DNA from 2 places in the Streptomyces sp. NPDC028314 genome. Region 1 is predicted to be linked to the other one. Evidence: riboswitches for the same ligand, from Rfam matches in the RefSeq annotation. Region 1 holds a riboswitch; the other holds the start of a gene.
What was found. A riboswitch is a leader RNA that binds a small molecule or an ion and turns the genes downstream of it on or off. The one in region 1 is predicted to bind cobalamin.
Positions count from the first base shown of each region.

Region 2: another riboswitch for cobalamin. It lies ahead of ACZ4TG_RS02765 (ABC transporter substrate-binding protein); the one in region 1 lies ahead of ACZ4TG_RS03690 (prenyltransferase/squalene oxidase repeat-containing protein).

Region 1 is NZ_JBVHTP010000001.1:815,515-822,641, forward strand. It holds gene ACZ4TG_RS03675 (extracellular solute-binding protein) at 1-722, opposite strand, end outside; gene ACZ4TG_RS03680 (crotonase/enoyl-CoA hydratase family protein) at 1,587-2,396, shown strand; gene ACZ4TG_RS03685 (prenyltransferase/squalene oxidase repeat-containing protein) at 2,586-3,998, opposite strand; cobalamin riboswitch at 4,112-4,240, opposite strand; cobalamin riboswitch at 4,315-4,447, shown strand; gene ACZ4TG_RS03690 (prenyltransferase/squalene oxidase repeat-containing protein) at 4,556-7,127, shown strand, end outside.
Region 2 is NZ_JBVHTP010000001.1:608,924-616,050, forward strand. It holds gene ACZ4TG_RS02745 (N,N-dimethylformamidase beta subunit family domain-containing protein) at 1-26, shown strand, start outside; gene ACZ4TG_RS02750 (VOC family protein) at 275-661, shown strand; gene ACZ4TG_RS02755 (ABC transporter ATP-binding protein) at 672-1,481, opposite strand; gene ACZ4TG_RS02760 (FecCD family ABC transporter permease) at 1,478-2,542, opposite strand; gene ACZ4TG_RS02765 (ABC transporter substrate-binding protein) at 2,506-3,495, opposite strand; cobalamin riboswitch at 3,531-3,671, opposite strand; gene ACZ4TG_RS02770 (hypothetical protein) at 3,698-4,027, opposite strand; gene ACZ4TG_RS02775 (FxLYD domain-containing protein) at 4,073-4,474, opposite strand; gene ACZ4TG_RS02780 (TraR/DksA family transcriptional regulator) at 4,952-5,341, shown strand; tRNA gene ACZ4TG_RS02785 (tRNA-Trp) at 5,447-5,520, opposite strand; gene ACZ4TG_RS02790 (DUF4352 domain-containing protein) at 5,757-6,308, shown strand; gene ACZ4TG_RS02795 (GMC oxidoreductase) at 6,478-7,127, shown strand, end outside.

The DNA of each region.
Region 1 (7,127 bases):
ATGTTGTCCTTGACCCACTGCCAGGTCCGGATGTTCTGGTCGGAGTCCAGGCTGTAGTTGCCGCTGTTGTCGGCGTAGCCGCCGCCGTTGCTGAGCTCCCAGATCAAGGCCTCGGCGTGCGCCTCCTCCGGGCCCAGGGGCATGGCGTACGGGAACTTCACGCCCTTGTCCTTGAGCGCCTTGGCGGCGGACTTGAGCTGGGACCAGGTCTTGGGCGGCTCGGTGATCCCGGCCTTGGCGAAGAGCGCCTCGTTGTAGAACAGGAGACGGCTGCTCGCGACGAAAGGCAGGCCGTAGAGGCGGCTGTTGACGGTCCCCGCCTCTGCGAGGGGCTGCAGGAAGTTCGCCTCGGCGCCGACCGAGAGGATCTCTTCCGCCGAATAGAGCATTCCCTGGGCCGCGAAGTCCGAGTACGAGCCCATGAGCGCCATGTCCGGCGCATGGCCCGCCTTGACCATGCGGGAGACCTCGCGGTCGATGTCGGCCCACGGCAGGAGCTGGACCTGGACCTTGATACCGGGGTGGGCGGCGGTGAAGGCGCCGGTCAGCTTGTCCCAGTAGGCCTTGGAACTGGTGGCCGGGGTGTCGCCGTACTCGGCGGCCACCAGGTGGAGCGTGCCGCTGCCGTCCGCGCCGTCATCCCAGGCACCGCAGGCGGACAGTGGTATCAGCAGGCCGAACACGGCCGCGGTGGCGGCCGTGCCGAATGTCCTTCGTCGCACGGGTGTCTTCCCCTGATCTCGCTCGAATCCCGCTACTGCTCATGGCACATCGGGCCGGGAAGTACCCGGCGGTCCGGTGGCCCGGTGGCCGGAATTCTCGCCTGATGTTGGAGTGGTTGATTCCACTCCCGGCGCATGTGTGGTGGATGACCCAACCGGTGCTCTGCCTGCTGGTGCTTTCCCACATGCGCTCCACGAGGGCGACGCGCGTAGACGGGGGTGGTGCGGTCAGCGGGCGGCCTGCCCGGGGTCTCCTCGAACCAGCGCGCCTTGTAGGCGAGCCCCTTCAGATCCAGTGCCCCAGCCGACTCCTGCCCGGCGCGGGTGAAGAGGCGGACCTTCTCACGCATCGTGGAGTCGCGGTCCTTGCCGCAGGACAGCGGCTCGGCCTCGTCGTCCCGGTACGCGTAACCCACCAGACGCCCGTGGACCTTCCCCGACGTCTCGGGCCATACGTCGGCTCCCGCCGCCCACAGCGTGCGCTCGGCTCGTCCCAGACCAGCGCGTGGTGTCGTGGTCTCCCTGGGGGCTTGCGCCGTGCACGTTCCACACCCGTCCGGCGCACAGAAGGATCACCCGGAGCTTGACCGTTCCCGCAATGGACATGACCACCCGCTCAGCCCAGCAGTCTGCCCGGCGCGCCGCTGCGCCGGTCAACGGAGTTCCTCTCAGAGGCAGTTGCGGGAACCTTTCAGCGGCAGGGCGGCAGCCCGGGGCGGGGTCGTGGTCCGTGATCGCGCACGCCACGACGGAGCCCCGGCCGTCGGGCCGGACGCCGTTCGATGAGCGCGTTCCGGAACGACACCGCGATGAGCCCTCCTCGCCGCTCTGGCCGTCGGGCCGCGGACACGTGAGAATGCCGCCATGACCGACATCCCGGCGGCACCGGAAGAACAGGGCGGCGCGCCCTCCGTCCGCGTCGAGCGTGACGGGCCCGTGACGACCGTGGTGTTGTCGCGGCCCGCCGCGCGGAACGCGGTGGACGGGCCGACGGCCAGGCAACTGGCCGATGCATTCAGGGAGTTCGAGGCGGACGACGACGCCTCGGTCGCGGTGCTGTGGGGCGAGGGCGGTACGTTCTGCGCGGGCGCCGACCTCAAGGCCGTCGGCACCGAACGCGGAAACCGCGTGGAGCCCGACGGCGACGGCCCGATGGGGCCGACCCGGTTGCGCCTGACCAAGCCGGTCATCGCGGCCGTCACCGGCCATGCCGTGGCCGGCGGACTCGAACTGGCCCTGTGGTGCGACCTGCGCGTGGTCGAGGAGGACGCGGTCCTCGGGGTGTTCTGCCGCCGGTGGGGGGTGCCGCTGATCGACGGCGGCACGGTCCGGCTGCCCCGGCTGATCGGCGAGAGCCGCGCCATGGACCTGATCCTGACCGGCCGGCCCGTTCCGGCCGCCGAGGCGTACGCGATCGGGCTCGCGAACCGTCTCGTACCGCCGGGGCGGGCCCGGCACGCGGCGGAGGAACTCGCGCGGGAGATCGCGGCGTTCCCGCAGCTGTGCCTGCGCCACGACCGGCTGTCCGTACGGGAGCAGCACGGGCTGGCGGAGCCCGAGGCGCTGGCCGCCGAGTTGCGGCACGGCATGGTGCCGCTGTCGGCCGGCGAGACCCTCTCGGGTGCCGCGCGCTTCGCGTCCGGGGCGGGACGGCACGGTTCCTTCCACGGCTGAGCCGTCCCCGGCCCGTCCAGGGGGCAGGTCCCGCCAAGCCGGGAGAAGTGGAAGACGGTCGCCCTGATCCGCCCCTCGGCGCGTACACCGGTCCCCCACAGCGGCCGCTGCCGCGGGCGCTCTGACGGCCGGTGCGATCCGAGGCCGGGTGCGGGGCCCGGCGTACGGGGCCCCGCACCCGGAACGGGATCAGGCGCCCCAGCGCAGGGCGATCGTGTCACCCACGTTGATGACCTTCTCGCGCAGCGCACCGGCGAAGGCCGAGCCGTCGACGCTGACCTTCCAGGTGTTCGAGCCGCTGTTGGCCTTGCCGTTGACGGTGGTGATCGTCCCGGTGCCGGAGGACGGGGTCACGCCGGTGACGCAGCCCGACGGGGTGGCGGCGCCGGTCGCGGCGGCCAGTACGTCACCGAGGGTGGTGGTCGTACCGGTCGGGGTGAAGGCCACCGAGCACACCTTGAGGTTGCCCGCGCCGTCGTCGACGCTCAGCGCCAGCTTCGTGGCGGTGCCGGCGGTGAAGGCGGACTGGGCGACCCACTGCGGGGCCCCGGCGGTGACCGGGACCGGCGGGGCCGTGGTGAAGCCGCCGCCGGCGACGGCGCGCAGGGCGTCGATGGAGGAGTAGGCGGACGGGCTGGTGTCGGAGGGCTTGTACTTGAAGCCGCCCGCCGGGTTGTACTGGTTGGCGATCAGGAAGTCGACGGGGGTCTTGCCGAGTCCGGTGAGGAAGTCACCGGACTGCGGGTTGAAGCCGCAGGCGTTGAGGCCGGCGACGCCCCAGCCGTTGGAGCTGGTGTTGACCCCGTAGAGGGAGTTGAAGGCACCGCTGTTGGCGACCAGCGTGCTCTTGAGGAAGTTCTTGGCCTGGACGACGTCCGCGTCGGTGTTGGGGACTCCGGAGGCGCAGAGGGCGGCCATGGCGGCGCCGGTCATGTCGACGTCGCCCGCGGAGTTCAGGACGGTGGGGTTGCCCTCGGCCTTCTGGTAGGTCCAGCCGCCGTCCACGTGCTGGTTGGCGCGGATACGGGTGACCATCGAGTCGGTCAGGGCCTGGGGGATGCGGCTGCCGCCGGCCTGGGTCTTGGCTCCGCCCAGCGAAAGGGCCGCGAAAACGGTGCCGTTGAAGTTCCCGGACGGGCCGAAGTAGCCCGCCTCGGCCGTCTGCCAGTAGGAGTAGATGTTCGCCACGAGGTTGCGCGAGGCCGAGACGCGGGCCGGGTCGATGCCGGCCGCGTACGCGTTGAGGGTGCCGCGCTCGTAGTCCGTGACCACCGGGGAGGCCTGCGGCCAGCCCGCCGTCGACAACAGGTTGCGGTAGACGGTGCGGGCGTTCTTCGTCGTGTCGCCGCCGGGCACCACGTCGACGACGGCCGTACCGGCCGCGGCGAAGGCGCTGAACGCCCACTCGTTGGACAGCCCGGAGCCGGCGTACGAACCGTCCGCCGCCTGGAGCGACTTGAGGTAGGCGACACCGTTCGTCTTGGACGTGGCGATCTGCGCGGGGCTGGAGGTCGCGAAGGCGGGCAGCGCGGTGAGGGCGAAGGCGCCCAGCACGGCGGGCACCGCGAGCGCGAGGCGGCGGGAGGTACGGGGACGGGACATGGCCTGCTCCTGGAATCGGCGGACGCCAGCCGCTCCCCGCGCCGGGCAGCCGTGCGCGAGCACGGCCGGGCATGCCGGGGGGCCGCCGTCCGGAACGCGTGGTACGGCTTCCTGTACTGCATCGCCGTATGGGCATTCGGGCTCGGAGACGGCCCCCGCCGTCCCACACCGCTGCGCGTCAGCTCCGGCTTCGCACCGGATTCCCCCATGTGGCAGCGCAGGACGCTACCCGAGTGATCAAGGGTCCGCCAGCGTCCCGGCGAACCCTCGGGCGGGGACGGGCCGATGAGATGCACGCCACCTTGACGCCCTCACGGGATCCGTGTTGCACTCCGGCTGATAAGTACTCAGCACCAGGGGAAGCCGGTCGAAGTCCGGCGCTGACCCGCAACCGTAGGCCCGGAGCGATCCGGGCGAGTCGGAATGCCTGGCGCAGTGTCATGAAACGAAGAACGCCGTCGCGGACTACGGCGTGGTCGTCCCGCCTCCCCACGGCACCGCCGTGCGGGGGCTCCTCGCCACGTTTCCGGTCCCGTACGGCAGAGACGAGGGCCGCGGTGGGGACCGAACAACAGGCGAAACGGCAGTCGGGGACGAGACGGCGGTTCTTCTCCCTCGTGACCGCGTCCTTCCTGACGCTCGGTGCGGGCGTGGCCTTCCTCACGGTTCCCTCGTCCGCCAATGCCGATCCGATCGAGCAGTGCACGGCCACCACCGGCGCCATCGTCGCCGTGGACTTCGGCCCCTTCGGCGGCAAGGTCGAGCGCGGCTGCGACACCACCCCGACGACCGGCTACGAGCTGCTGCACACGGGCGGCTTCACCACCACCGGCACCGTCCACGACGGTGACGGGTTCATCTGCCGCATAGGCAACGGCTCCTTCAACACCGGTACGCAGTACCCCACTCCGGACAAGGAGGACTGCGTGCTCACCCCGCAGGCCACCGCGTACTGGTCGTACTGGATCGCATCCCCCGGTCAGAAGAACTGGACCTACAGCCCGCTCGGCGCCATGGCGCGCACCCCGAAGCCCGGCGACGTGGACGCCTGGGTCTACGGCGGCACCGACATCGGCGGCACCTCGGGCAAGCCCGCCTTCTCCCCCGACGACGTGCGCGCCGGGGGCAGTGCCCCCTCGCCGGACCCGACCGGACCGACGGGACCCCCGACGGTGCCTCCGGGCGCGGTCGACGTTCCCGCCGCCACCCGCTGGCTCGCCGGACAGCTGACGGACGGGGAGCGCGTCGTCGACGAGGGTGCCACGACCCCGAACCACCTGTTCACGACGGAGGTCGTCTACGCCCTGGCCGGCGCCGATCCCAAGAGCCCGGCCGCCCGGAAGGCCGCCGACTTCCTCGCCACGCCCGCGCAGACGGACGCGTACGCCTACCCGGCCGGCAAGGACGGGATCCCCGACGCCACCGCCGCCGCGCGCCTCGCGCTCGTCGCCGAGGCCACCGGGAAGGATCCCCGCGCCTTCGGCGGCCACGACCTGCTCGGGGACCTCGTCACGTACGTGTGTCCCAGGGACATCGGCGACGGCGAGACGGTCGAAGGCTGCCTCACCAAGGGCGACTTCCGCACCACCGGCCAGTCCGACGCCCAGGCCATGGCCGTCATCGCCCTGCTCAACGGCGGTGTGACGCCCCCCGCCGACGCCGTTCACCGGCTGACCGGCCTCCAGTGCGAGGACGGCGGCTTCACCGGCATCCTCATCCGCTCCGGCGGGTGGTGCGACAGCGACGCCGCCTCCACCGGACTGATCACCCTGGCCCTCAAGCGAGCCGGCGGCCACGACGCGGTGGTCGAGAAGGCCCGGGCCTACCTCAAGAAGTCCCAGCTCCCGACGGGCGCCTGGCCCTCCGCCTCGTACCTGACGACCGGCAGCGCGAACTCCACCGGCTGGGCGGCGCAGGCCCTGCGCGCCCTGGGCGATGCGGGTCACGCGGACGCGGGTGTCTCCTGGCTCTCCAAGCAGCAGCTTCCGCAGGGTGGCTTCGGCTTCGAGGAGGGCGACACCGACCCGCGGCTGTTCGCCACCACCCCGGTCGTGATCGCGGGCGCCGAGAGCGACCTGGTCGCGCTGACCACCAGGCAGCCCGACCCGACGACCCCGCCGACCACACCTCCGACCACTCCGCCCACCACTCCCCCGACCACTCCGCCCACGACCCCGCCGACCACGCCGCCGACGACGACGCCCACGACCCCACCCACCACGCCTCCGACCACTCCGCCGGGTGAAGGGCCCGACGTGAAGAAGGGCTCGGCGTACCTCTCGGACCCCAGTCGGCTGATCCAGGGCCGCTTCTACGAGAGCAGCCCGGGCACCGGCTTCGCGGACTACGGCATGACCATCGACGGCGCCTACGCGCTGGCGGCCACCGGCGAGAACAACGCCACCCTGCGCAACATCGTCGACTTCCTCGACAAAGGCGGCAAGGACGGCAAGGGCCGCGGCATCCACGACTGGACCCTGATCGGCACCAAGTACGCCGGCGGCGGCTCCATCGGCAAGGCGGCCCTCCTCGCGGAAGCCGTGGGCCGCGACCCGCGCGCCTTCGGCGGGCAGGACCTGATCGGCGCGCTCGCCAAGGCGGTCTGCCCCGCCTCGTCTCCGGCCCCGGTCCGCTGCGCGGCCAAGGGCAACTACACCAACGCCACCTCCGTCTTCTCGCAGTCCCTGGGTGTCATCGCCCAGGTTCGCGCGGGCGAGACGGCCGCCGCGGCAGAGCCGATCGCCTACCTCAAGAACCTCCAGGACCCCTCGGGTGCCTGGCCGAGCCTGATCGGCGAGGCGAGCCAGGCCGAGGTCGACTCCACCGCGATGGCCGCCATGGCCCTCGACCTGCTCCCCGACGCCGCCTCGCAGACGGCCGTGGACAAGGCGGTCGCCTGGCTGGCGACGCAGCAGAAGGACGACGGCGGCTTTCCCGGCGCCTCCGGCAACTCCGTCAACTCGGCGGCCCTCGCCGTGCAGGGCCTGTCCCTGGAAGGTACGAAGTACGCGGACCACATCGCCAAGGCCCGTAAGTTCCTGGCCTCGCAGCAGAACGGCGACGGCGGCTTCAACATCGCCAAGGGCTCCCAGCCCGGATCCGACGTCCGCGCCTCCGCGCAGGCCGTGG
Region 2 (7,127 bases), 210 kb from region 1:
TCAAGGCCGTGTACGGAGGTTCCTGAGCCGGGCCGTTCGTCGGCCGCCGTGCGCCGCCGTCCTCCGCCGACCGCCCGGCTCCGTGTACCGCCGACCGCCCGGCGCCCTGAGCCGCCGTCGGCCATCGTGCGCCGCCGGCGTCCGCCATCGTCCGAATACCGGGTGGTATTCGCCTGGACCGTCCGTTTAGGATCACAGTGACGGCATCGCGTGTCGGTCACCGACCGGGTGAGGCATGGAGGTGCCGTGGCGTGCCTTTCGGAGGCATTCACTCATGTCAGTCCAGCTGAACCACACCATCGTCCACTCGCGTGACAACCGGGAGTTCGCCGAGTTCCTGGCGGACCTCCTCGGTCTGGAGGTCGGGAACGAGTGGGGACCCTTCGTCCCCGTCGAGACCGGCAACGGCGTCACCCTGGATTTCGCGACCGCTCCGGCCGAGTCCATCGCCGCCCAGCACTACGCGTTCCTCGTCTCCGAGGACGTGTTCGACGCGGCTTTCGAAAAGATCAAGTCGGCGGGGATCGCCTACTACGCCGACCCGCACCAGAAGCATCCGGGGGAGATCAACCACAATGACGGGGGCCGCGGCGTCTACTTCCCGGATCCGTCCGGACACGGGATGGAACTGATCACCCGGCCCTACGGCTTCCAGGGGTAGAGCCGCGGCTCTACTCCCGCACGCGTTCCCCGGCCACCGGAAGGTAGACGATGCTCGGCCCGCCGGTGGTCGGGTGGGTGCCGACCCGGGCCCGGACTCCGTACACCTCGGACAGCAACGCCTCGGTGAGGACCTCGGCCGGGGCCCCCGAGGCCACGACCCGTCCGCCTGCCAGCACGTACAGCCGGTCGCAGAAGGACGCGGCCAGGTTGAGGTCGTGCAGGACGAGCAGGCTGGTCGCGGGGAGGGCGCGGACCAGGCCCAGGATCTCCAGCTGGTAGCGGATGTCCAGGTGGTTGGTCGGCTCGTCGAGGGCGAGCAGGCCGGGGTCCTGGACGAGGGCGCGGGCGACCAGGGCGCGCTGGCGTTCGCCGCCGGAGAGTTCATCGAACCGGCGGGCGGCGAAGGCGGCCGCGCCGACGGTCTCCAGGGCCTCGCCGACGCGCCGGGCGTCGTCGGGTCCGTCCTGTTCCCAGAACCGCTTGTGCGGGCTGCGGCCCATGGCGACGACCTCGCGGACCGACAGCCCGAAGGTGCCGGCCGCGTCCTGCGGGACGACCGCCACCCGCCTGGCCCTGTCCTTGACGCCCAGCGACGCCGCGTCGACCCCGTCCAGCAGCACCCGGCCGGAGGCGGGGCGCAGGGTGCCGTAGACACAGCGCAGCAGGGTGGTCTTGCCGCTGCCGTTGGGCCCGACCACTGCGACGGTCTCGCCGGGCCGGGCGGTGAGGTCGATTCCGTGCAGCACCGTCTTGCCTTCGACCTCGTAACGGAGGGCCTCGACGCGGAGTTCCACCGGGCGTCCCGTCAGCAGGCTCATCCGGCCACCCCCTCGGTACGGGTGGACCTGCGCAGCATCCACAGGAAGAACGGCCCGCCGACGAGTGCCGTGACCACGCCGACGGGTATCTCCTGCGGCGCCGCGGCCGTACGGGCCGCCAGATCGGACAGTGTCAGGAACACCGCCCCGCCCAGCGCGGCCACCGGCAGCAGCGCCCGGTGTCCGGCGCCCACCGCCATCCGGGCGGCGTGCGGAACCATCAGCCCGACGAAGCCGATCGCGCCGCTGTAGGCGACCAGCACACCGATGACGAGGGAGGTGAGGACGAACACGGCGGCCCGGAACCGGGCCGTGTCCAGGCCGAGGGTGTGTGCGCCCTCCTCCCCGGCGAGCAGCAGGTCCAGCGGCCGGGCGAGGGCGAGGAGCAGGCCGGTGCCGAGGAGCAGCGCGGCCGTGGGCAGGGCGAGTTCGTCCCAGCGGGCACCGCCCAGCCCGCCGAGGGTCCAGAAGAGGACGCTGCGGATCTGGTCGGGGTGTGCCGCCAGCACCAGCACCAGGCTGGTGAGGGCCGACAGGATGTACTGGACGGCGACCCCGGCCAGGATCAGCCGGCCGGTGGTCATGGTGCCGCCGCGCCGCGCCATCGCGTAGACGGCGACGAGCGCGCCCATGGACCCGGCGAACGCCGCGAGCGGCACGCCCGCCCCGCCCGCGAATCCGAGGGTCCCCGTACCGAAGACGATCACCAGCACGGCCCCGGCCGACGCCCCCGAGGAGGCGCCGAGCAGGAAGGGGTCGGCGAGCTGGTTGCGCACGAGGGCCTGCAGGACGGTGCCCGCCACGGCGAGTCCGGCGCCGACGACGGCGCCGAGCAGCACGCGCGGCATCCTGACGTCCCACACGATCGAGCCGAAGGCCCCGCCGCCCGGTCCGGGGCCCGCGAGCACGATGTCGAGCACCTGGCCGGGGGCGATCCGTACCGGTCCCAGGGCGAGGCCCGCGACGGCGGACGCGATGAGCGCCGCGGCGAGGAGCACGAGGGCGGCCGGGGTACGGCGCGAGCTCACGCGGCGTCGGGGTGCAGCTGGCGGCCCAGGGATTCGACGGCGTCGGGGACGCGTACTCCGAGCACGGCCGAGGACAGCGGCAGCACCACGAACCGCTGGTTCTTGACGGCGGGAACCTGCGCCAGGGCCGGGTCGTTCAACAGGCGCTGCTTCTTGGCCTCGACGGTGGTGCCGCCGTAGTCGAAGATCAGGACGACCTCGGGTGCCCGCTCGATGACCTTCTCCCAGGCGACGTCGCCGAAGGTGTCCTTGAGGTCGGCGAACACGTTCGTCCCCCCGGCGAGGGAGACGATCTCGTTGCCGATGCCGTTGCCTCCCGAGGTGAAGGCGGAGGCCTCGCCCGAGTCGTAGACGAAGACGGACGGCTTGGCCTTGTCCTTCACCCGCGCGGTGACGGCCTCGATGCGGTGCTGCTCGTCCGCGATGAGCTCGGCGCCGCGCTCCGGTACGCCGAAGGTGTGCGCCACTTCGGTGATCTCGGTCTTGAGCTGGTCCAGCCCGACCGGCCCCTGGGTGCAGTACTCCACGCTGAGACGGGAGTTGACGCCGGACCCGGCCAGTCCCTCGCGGTCGCGGCCCTGCGCCTTGTCGAAGGCGCTGGCGTAACCGCCGTACACGAAATCGGGGTTGGCGCCGAGGAGGACCTCCTTGGAGGGGTACTCCTTGGCCAGCACCTTCGTCTTCTCGTACGCGGGCCGGTAGGCGGGCAGGACGGCGTCGTCCAGGTAGGCGGTGCCGACCAGTTTCCGCTCCAGTCCCAGGGCCAGCATGATCTCGGTGGTGTGCTGGTTCAGGGTGACCACGCGCTCGGGCGGGACCTGGTAGGTGGTGCTGACACCGCAGTTGGCGACGGTGTACGGGAACCCGGGCACGGCGCCGGCGCGCGCGGCGGCGTCCTTCCCGCCCGGCGAACCCCCGCAGGCGGCAAGGGGCGCGAGCAGCGCGAGGGGTATGAGCGAGCGCAGAACAGCGCGGGAACGCGGCATGGCGAAGCCTCTCCGGGGGATCCTCGTCCCCGGTCGAAGTGAAGAGGCGGTGCGTCAGTGTCTGACTCCCGGATCCGCGCGGGGCGGATTCCGGTCACAGTGGCGGGACCGCACCGGATTCGCACCGGTTTCCTGTCCTGCACCGCCTGGGAGAACCCTGCCAAGTCTGCCAGACGCCCGGGTGCGGACCGGGCGAGCGCTCTCAGAACCCGTCGGGGTCGGGCGGGGCGGGCAGGTAGACGTGGGGCTCGTCGCCCTCCCAGCTGAGCAGCGGGGTTTCCTCGCCGAGCACGAGTTCGTCGGGGTCCGCCACCCCGGCCCGGCGCAGGAGTTCGATCACGTCCGCGTCACTGTGGGCCAGGCCCAGGACCTGCTCCCGATCCGGGGCCCGGGGCTCCCCCTGCTCCTGGGGCTGGGCCTGCTCTTGGGCCTGCTCCTGGGCCAGGCCCGGGTCCTGCTCCTGGACGCGGATGGTGACCCTCCGGCCGCCCGAGACGGAGATCCGGTGCACGACGATCGGCGCATGCTCCATGCCACCACGATGCGGCGGGAGGTCTCCGGTCGCATCCGGGCCGGGTCAGGAGGCGTAGCGGGTCACGTCCGTGATCCGGCAGCTGATCCTGTCCTGGATCTGCTCCAGCCCCTGCGCCGTGGTCCGCGCGCTCTGCCCCGGCGCGAGGTTGTTCGAGAACGCGGCGGCCTCGCCGAGCCGCTTGTTCGACGCGTCGACGAACTCCACGCTGATGATGTAGCTGCTCGACTTGGAGGACCGGTTGGTGATCAGCAGCTCGGCGCTCCCCCAGCCCGTGTCCGGGTCGAGCTCGCACCCGGTGATCTTCACGTCGCCCGCGGGCCCGGTGGTCGCCGGCCTCTCACCGGCCGACGGGGTGAGCGTCCCCGAGACCGACGGGCTCGGCGGCACGGCCGGGCGCCGGTCGGGTTCTCCTCCGCCGGACACGGTCAGGAGGGCGCCGATCACGCCGATGAGCAGCAGCAGACCAATGGCCCCCAGGCAGGACAGCCCGATGATCCGGCCGGTGCTGCCCTTCCTCGGAGGCGGCGGAGACCCCCACGACGCTCCGGGCGGCTGCGGTGTTCCGTATCCCGGCGGAGGCCGCTGACCCCAGCGGGGAGGCTCCTGTCCCGGCGGTGGCGACTGGTCCGACATGCATCCACCCTGGGGCCGCGGCTTCCCGCGCGCATCCGGACACCGTGCGCCCGGACCGTCGGCCGGCTCCGCCCCATCCGGAACCTCTCCTGTCACATGGCTACCCGCAGACCCGCAGCAGTGCATATGGTGTGGCCCCGGACCATCCCGGGCGCACGCCCCTCCCGGCCTCCCCACGGGAGGGCTGCTGCGTGTCCGCAGGTCAGCGCCGGTCTCTCGGCATTCGGCCGTGGCCACCGCGCTCATGGAGCGCGGAATGCACACCCCCGCCCCGACGTTGTCGCACGCATGAGCGGTACGCCCGATCCTCCCCCTTCCGCTACGGACTTCCCCTCGGTCGTCCGTGAACGGATCGCGGCCGAGCAGGCCTCGACACGTGCGCAGATCGCGGCCTTGAGGCGCGACTTCGACGGCATCGTCGAGGCGAACGCCCTCGTGGCGGTCGACGACGAGCACGATCCGGAAGGGTCCAGCACCGCTTTCGAGCGTGCCCATGTCGCAGCCCTGCTCGCCCAGGCCAACGCGTACCTGGGGGAGCTGGACCACGCACTGGACCGCCTGGAGCAAGGCGTCTACGGGCGGTGTGAGGGGTGCGGCGAGCCGATACCGGAGGCCCGCCTGGAGGTACGCCCGGCGGCGACGACATGCGTACGCTGCGCCGAGGCCGGCCGCGGCTGACCGAAGCCGGGGCGGTGACCTCGACGCCGGGAGATGACGAACGCCCAGCTGGGAAGAGGTCTCCCACCTGGGCGTTCTGCGCATCCACGCTGGTGCTGCTTCTTGCAGGGGCGGCAGGAGTCGAACCTGCGACCTACGGTTTTGGAGACCGTTGCTCTGGCCAGCTGAGCTACACCCCTTCGGCGAGACCAACCATGACATGGCTCGGCCCGAAGATCCACCGAATTCGGTGGTCAACTGGGGGAATTTCCGAGCGCGTACGGGTGCCCCGGAGGTCCGGGCGGCGGCGAGCGGGTCGCCCGAGCCGATCCGTGCCGGGGGCCCGGGCCGGCGGCCCCGCCCACGATCCTCCGCGGGTGGCGCGAGCGCCACCCGCGGAGGATCGTGGGCGGGGGGCAGTGAAGGAGGTGCCGCCATGCGCCGTACGCGGATCACGGGAGCCGCGCGCCGCCTCCGGAGCCCGCTCGCCGCTCTCGTGCTGCTCGCCACCGCCGCACTCGGCGCCGCACCGGCCGGCCACGCCCCCGCCCACTCCGGGCCCGGCGATCCGACCGGCTCCTCCGAGACCGTTTCCCTGGCCGGCACCCGGCCCGGCGAGCGCCTCGACGTCACCCTGACGAAGGTGGCCGACCCCGCGAAGCCGGCGAGCCCGACGGGGCCCGCGCCCGAGGGCGCGGGCCGGCTGGTCGCCGTACAGCTGAAGCTGGAGAACACCGGCACGGCCCCGTACGAGGACTCCCCCGCGCCCGCCGCGCACCTGCTCGACACCTCCGGGCGGCGCTACACCGGATCCGACACCCCCACCGACGCGGGACCGGCGTTTCCCGCCACCGTCACCCTCGACCCCGGCGACACCGCGCTCGGGTTCATCGCCTTCCGGATCCCCGCCGAAAGCTCCCCCGCCGCAGTGCAGTTCGCCCTGAACGCCGGACTCGCCGACGACGTGGCCCAGTGGAGCCTCCCCTAGGACGAGGCCGCCGCTTGCGACCCCGGCGCCACGGGCGTCACGGGCGTCACGGGGCTGCGCGGGGCCACCGGCCCCGAAGCGGCCGGAAATTACCTCGGCGTATGTAGTGACTTACCACGCAAGCAACAGTAGAACTTGTTCTCACTCCGTCGAGAGTGAGGAACGTCACATGAGTGACAAATCCCTGAACAACAAGGTATCCAAGGGTGTTTCACGCCGTGGATTCATCGCTGGAACCGGTTCCATTCTTGGAGCCGCGGCACTGGCCGTCAACACCACGGCCGCCCGCGCCGGAACAGTCACCGCGAACGCCCCCATCGCAGCGGGGGCCCATGTACCGGTCCTCGTGATCGGCACCGGATACGGCGGCTCCGTCGCCGCACTGCGCCTCGCCCAGGCGGGTGTCGACGTCCAGATGATCGAGATGGGCATGGCCTGGGACACCCCCGGCACCGATGGAAAGATCTTCGCCAACACCACCAAGCCGGACTATCGTTCCTACTGGCTGCGCACCAGGACGAAGGCACCCCTCAGCAACTTCCTCGGCTTCCCGATCGACAAGGACGTCCCCAAGTACACGGGCATCCTGGACGCCGAGGAGATGGGCGGGATCATCGTCTACCAGGGCCGCGGGGTCGGCGGCGGCTCGCTGGTCAACGGCGGCATGGCGGTGACTCCCAAACGGCAGAACTTCGCCTCGATCCTGCCGTCGGTGGACGCCGAGGAGATGTACACCACCTACTACCCGCGGGCCAACGCCGGCCTCGGCGTGGGGCTCATCGACCCCAACTGGTTCGAGACGGTGGACTGTTACCAGTT